Regions from separate parts of the Pectobacterium actinidiae genome, predicted to be linked through region 1. Evidence: predicted binding sites of a transcription regulator. Region 1 holds the regulator's gene; the other holds the start of a gene.
What was found. The regulator Fur, encoded in region 1, represses iron uptake genes when iron is present. The targets are predictions, from matches to a motif close to ATAATAATGAGAACNACTATCAA.

Region 2: fhuE (ferric-rhodotorulic acid/ferric-coprogen receptor FhuE) is a predicted target of Fur. The motif match lies at 1,720-1,742, and genes of this name have one in related genera.

The regions. Positions count from the first base shown of each region.
Region 1 is NZ_JRMH01000001.1:1,209,218-1,212,419, reverse strand. Features, by position in the region: gene fldA (flavodoxin FldA) at 385-912, shown strand; gene fur (ferric iron uptake transcriptional regulator) at 1,242-1,691, shown strand; gene glnS (glutamine--tRNA ligase) at 1,759-3,202, opposite strand, start outside.
Region 2 is NZ_JRMH01000001.1:765,962-769,163, forward strand. Features, by position in the region: gene KKH3_RS03225 (helix-turn-helix transcriptional regulator) at 1-107, opposite strand, end outside; gene KKH3_RS03230 (GNAT family N-acetyltransferase) at 137-550, opposite strand; partial or broken gene KKH3_RS03235 (bacteriocin immunity protein) at 1,134-1,408, opposite strand; gene KKH3_RS03240 (AEC family transporter) at 1,409-1,612, shown strand; gene fhuE (ferric-rhodotorulic acid/ferric-coprogen receptor FhuE) at 1,821-3,202, shown strand, end outside.

The DNA of each region.
Region 1 (3,202 bases):
TTAATTCCCACGAATAGCAATGTACCGCTCCGTGATTTTTATTCTTCACAAACAGAAGTCTGCTTTTAATTACAATCGAAACAAAAAATAAAATAAAAAGTGAATTCATAAAAAATGAAACGCAGTTATAAATAAATAACCTCAACACCATTAAGGAAATGTGCGCGTAATCTCAGACCGAGAGCATAATCCCTATTTATCATAGGGATTTTAGTCTCCGTAGGGATGTTTTCGTTTTCTTACTTACCTTCGCATTTCACATACTCTTGATTTACGCATCCTTACCGATACGAGTTTCTCCCGATGTGAGTGTCTGTTATTATTAACAGATAAGTGGGTGAAATATTACACCATACCATTAGGAATCAAGAGGTTATTCAATTCATGGCACTCATCGGAATATTTTTTGGCAGTGATACTGGCAACACTGAAAACATCGCCAAAACGATTCAACAGCAGTTAGGCACCAACGTTGCTGATGTTCATGACATCGCTAAAAGCAGCAAAGAAGATCTCGAAGGTTTCGATATTCTGCTGCTGGGTATTCCAACCTGGTATTACGGTGAAGCTCAGTGCGATTGGGATGACTTCTTCCCGTCGTTGGAAGAAGTGGATTTCACAGGAAAATTGGTTGCTCTGTTTGGCTGCGGCGATCAGGAAGACTATGCAGAATACTTCTGTGATGCCATGGGCACCATCCGTGACATTATTGAGCCACGCGGCGCGACGATTGTCGGTCACTGGCCAACAGAGGGCTATTACTTTGAAGCCTCTAAAGGACTCGCCGACGACAATCACTTCATCGGCTTGGCTATCGATGAAGATCGTCAGCCTGAACTGACCAGCGAACGCGTGACAACGTGGGTGAACCAGATCAGCGATGAGCTGAACCTGAAAGAGCTGGTTGGCTAAGCCATTTTGGCTCTGATAAGCGCTATCAGAGCCAAAACAGTATTGATAGGTAAAACCTTTCATAATAATTGATACATTTTTTTAACTTCTATCAGTAAACCTGTACAATAATCCCATCGGCTTTGTACGTGCATCATCATTTCCTCATTCACCAACAACGAATTGCGTTGTATACCAATAGTGTGAATAGGGACAATATTGTTAACATTCGCTTGTTTTCATTTTGTATGCGCGGTTCTATAATTGAGACGCTTTTGCATTTTTTGAGCCGACCGATGTCATAGGCTAGGCAGCCTCCATTGATAAGTAAGCAACAGGATTAAACCCGCATGACTGACAACAACACCGCATTAAAGAAGGCCGGCCTGAAAGTCACTCTTCCAAGACTGAAAATACTGGAAGTGTTACAGGACCCTGTCTGCCATCACGTCAGTGCGGAAGATTTATATAAGAAACTGATTGATATGGGCGAAGAGATTGGTCTTGCTACCGTCTATCGCGTACTCAACCAGTTTGATGATGCGGGTATCGTCACTCGTCATAACTTCGAAGGTGGAAAATCCGTCTTTGAATTGACGCAGCAGCATCATCACGATCACTTAATTTGCCTCGACTGTGGCAAAGTCATTGAATTCCGCGATGAGTCTATCGAAGCGCGTCAGCGTGAGATCGCAGAAAGACACGGCATCAAACTGTCCAACCACAGTCTGTATCTCTATGGGCATTGCAGTGAAGGGGATTGCCGAGAGGATGAAACCCTGCACGATTCCACGCGATAAATAAATCGACCGCATAAAAAAATAAAACCGCCAAGGCGGTTTTATTTTTGTCTTCTTACCCGTGGCCTTAGCCTACCCAGGTATCTCGCAGTCCAACCGTACGGTTAAACACCAAATGCTCGGCACTGGAGTAAACGCGGTCCGCACAGAAATAGCCTTCGCGCTCAAACTGATACGCTTTCTCTACTTCCGCCTGCGTCAGGCTCGCTTCCACAAAGCCTTGCGTAATTTTCAGTGAATCTGGATTAATCGTCGACAGGAAATCCTCCGCCGCCCCTGGATTTGCCACACTGAACAGGCGATCGTACAAGCGGAATTCTGCTGGTACCGCGTGTGCCGCAGAAACCCAGTGGATAACACCTTTCACTTTACGGCCGTCAGCCGGATCTTTGCTCAGCGTTTCCGCATCATAGCTACAGTAGATCGTAGTGATGGTGCCCTGCTCATCTTTATCAATACGCTCAGCTTTGATCACATAGGCATTACGCAGACGCACTTCTTTACCCAGCACCAGACGCTTGTACTGTTTGTTGGCCTCTTCGCGGAAGTCAGCGCGATCGATGTAAACTTCGCGGCTGAATGCGACCTGACGTGAGCCCATTTCCGGCTTGTTCGGATGGTTTGGCATCGCGACAAATTCTTCGTGCTCAGCTGGCAAATTCTCGATTACGACTTTGACCGGATCCAACACCGCCATTGCACGTGGAGCATTCTCATTCAGGTCATCACGAATACAGGACTCTAGCGCGGCCATTTCCACGTTGTTATCCTGCTTCGTTACGCCGATACGCACACAAAACTCACGGATAGATGACGCGCTGTAACCACGACGGCGCAGACCAGAGATGGTCGGCATACGCGGATCGTCCCATCCTTCAACGACGTTTTCCACAACCAGCTGATTCAGCTTACGCTTGGACATAATCGCGTATTCGAGATTAAGGCGGGAGAATTCGTACTGACGCGGGTGGCAAGGAATAGTGATGTTATCCAGCACCCAGTCATATAGACGGCGGTTATCCTGGAATTCCAGCGTACACAGTGAATGCGTGATCCCTTCCAGCGCATCGGAAATGCAGTGGGTGAAGTCATACATCGGATAGATGCACCACTTGTTGCCCGTCTGGTGATGATCGGCAAATTTAATACGATACAACACCGGATCGCGCATCACGATAAAAGACGATGCCATATCGATTTTTGCACGTAAACAGGCCGTCCCTTCCGCAAACCCGCCGTTGCGCATTTTTTCAAACAGCGCCAGGTTTTCTTGCACGGTACGGTCGCGATAAGGGCTGTTTTTGCCTGGTGCCGTCAGCGTACCACGGTATTCACGAATCTGCTCAGGCGTCAGCTCATCGACGTAAGCCAGCCCTTTACTAATCAATTCAACCGCATAGGCATGTAGTTGATCGAAATAATCAGAAGAATAACGAACGTCGCCGCTCCATGAAAAACCCAGCCACTCGACGTCACGTTTGATCGACTCAACGTACTCGATATCTTCTTTT
Region 2 (3,202 bases), 440 kb from region 1:
ACATGGCGTGATGATAAATCTTTAATACCCCATGGTTCATTTAAACATTCCATCATAATAATCAAATTACGAATATAATCAGTTATGTTTGCTTGTGATGATGGCATCCTGCCCTCCTTAATAGGCCGGAATTAATTCAGCGGATCAATTTAGCTAAGTAATGTCGAGTATGCTTGTGCGCATATCCCGGTAGGTTTCCATATTCTTTGTAGCCCAATTTTTCGTAAAACCCCTTGGCCTGAAATCCGAATGTATCCACGTAAGCCAGATGGCAACCACGCTTTAATGCTTCTTTTTCAGCAACTTGCATAAGTTGACGCCCAAGCCCACTTTTACGATATTTCTCACTCACCCAAAGATATTGAACTTCTAATGCGCCCCACCAGGTTCTGGAGATTAACCCTGCGATAATATTGTTTTCATCGTCTTTGAAATTTAAAAAGAGAGGAGAAATATCAACAGCTTCGTACTGTTCATTGTGTTTCCAAAGGCTTGCTATTACAAACTCTTCCTCATCTGAATCTGGTGTGTTAGTAATATTTAGATTCATTACAATAAAACCTCATTATTAGCACGCTAAATTATACTTCCAATGTGAATGTTTCTTTATCATATAAAACATATTTAGGCAAGAGTGAATTTCACTCGTTCTTGGGTTGCTATATTGTTCTATGATAAGAAACATAATCTGATATGTATTGATTGTGTATCTTTATGATAATCAACAAGTAAGCACGTATTTGCCTCACCAGGGAAAATACCGGATTATTTATAATAAAAATGGATGTTATATCAAAGATTTTTTTATGAGTGAGTTAATTTTTTTATAATTTTCTTGAAACCTAATGCCGACTAAACACCGGGAAAGGTTATGATCAATCTGGCTTGAGCCTGAGTTGGCTGTTTCAGACATTCACCTCACCACTTAATACCTCGCCTTTTTCTATTACGCTAACGGATTTATCCTGCGCTGATTGTCCATAACTCTAAAGATTATGATAACTTCCGCTGTCGTGAGTGCCGGTGCCTTGTGGGCTAATAGCAATTTCGTATTAAATTTCAGGAAGATTTTAAGATCTAATGTATCGATCAGTCTATAACCCTTTTACCATGGGTATGACAAAATAAAAAGATCACTCAGAGTCTTTAAATAATGGAAGACCTTGAGATTTTCGCCAACATTTTATTTCGTTAAGAATACCTTTTAGTGAATTATCTCTTCCATCAGATAGATAAAAAAACCATTACCTTCAGGATGAAGTACGATCCTGTCAAAATGCTCAACCAAATTATCTAAATATATTTCTGGTCCCGTTGCTTTAATCCCCATTGGATTATCAAAAAAACCTGACAAGTAAGAAATAAATGCTTCTTCAGTATAATCCTCAAGCTTTTCTTTTAAATTCATATGTTCACCATTATTGGTCTATCTGGTCCAGCGGCGATTGCGGCGTTGCTGTTTCAGGCGCTGCCGACGGCATCATCTTCTTACATCATGGCTCGTCAGCTTGGCGGTGATGCGCCATTGATGGCGGGCATCATTGCGGTTCAAACTTTAGTGGCGGGAGTTGCGTTGCCGTTTGCCGTTCTTGGACTCACTGGGCTGCTATAAATTTATCGTATGTTCTTTTTGTAACAATGCCTTGTTGATTGCATGGTGATTTATTCTTTTTTATCTATTTGTATTTTAAGTCAATTAATCCATTAATTGAAATGGTAATAATAACGCGTATAGTTATCATTTACTTTTCTGTGCAAATGTTGACAAAAGTTGCCTCAGCATCTCGCCAAAATCACCATCAGTTAACCGAGGATATACCATGTCTTTTAGAGTTACTCGCGCCGAAAAAACGCGCGTTTGTGATTCTTCGCTGGCCGGAGTAAAACCATTCGGCGTCTCTCTTCTCGCCCTGTTGATCTCAGCCTCTTTTTTGCCTGCTCAGGCCGCTGCCGAAGAAAGCCCTGCTTCAGGTGATACGCTTGTCGTTAGCGCTAATACCAACGCAGAAGCCAGCGATCCACAGGATTACAGCGTGAAAGTGACTAACGCCGGAACGAAGATGACGCTGACGCCGCGTGATATCCCGCAGTCGGTGAGTGTCATCAGCCAGCAGCGTATCGAAGATCAGAATCTGCAAACGATTGGCGAGGTGATGGCGAACACGACGGGTGTGTCTTCTAAAATTATCGACTCCGAACGTGTGACGTATTTTGCTCGTGGCTTCCGCATCAATAATTATCTGTTCGACGGGATTCCGACGGTTGTTAACGAAATCTGGGATTTTGGTGATTCAGGCTCAGACACGGCGATTTACGATCGTATCGAGGTGGTGCGCGGGGCGACTGGGCTCATGACCGGAACGGGCAACCCTGCTGCTGCTGTGAATATGGTGCGCAAGCATGCGGACAGTCGTGAATTCAAAGGCTCGGTATCCGGGAGTTACGGCTCGTGGGATAAACAACGGATGGTGGCCGATCTGTCTGCGCCACTGACGGAGTCTGGTAATGTGCGTGGGCGTGTGATTGCAGGCTATCAGGATAATGATACCTGGCTTGACCGTTACCACAGCCGCAAAAAATTCCTCTACGGCGTGATTGATGCCGATGTCACAGATTCTACGACGTTGTCGCTTGGCTATGATTACCAGGAACACAACACAGATAGCCCAACCTGGGGCGGCTTGCCAACATGGTTTACCGATGGCAGCCCGACTAATTTTGGGCATAAATTTAACCCCGCACCGAACTGGAGCTACTCCGATAAAACGTCGAGAAAAGTCTTTGCCGATCTGACTCAGCGTTTTGATAACGGCTGGCAGGTGCGTATGAACGGGACGCATGGCGAAACCAACTTCGATTCCAAACTGATGTATGCCAATGGTTTCCCGGATAAAGATACCGGAATACTGGTTGATCCGTATGGCTACAATATCGGTGCTTACGGTGGATGGAATAAAGGAACCCGTAAGGTTGATGCGGTGGATACCTATGCTTCCGGCCCGTTTGAGCTACTGGGACGCCAACATGAGTTGGTGATAGGTGGCAGCTACAATCGACAACGTAGCCAGTTCTATAACTCGCAATCGACGATCAGCTCGGCAGACATGGGGAATTACTATAACTGGAATGGCAATATTGCCGAACCAGTCTGGGGTGCTTGGGCTGATTATGAACACTCAACCACGCGCCAAAAATCGCTCTA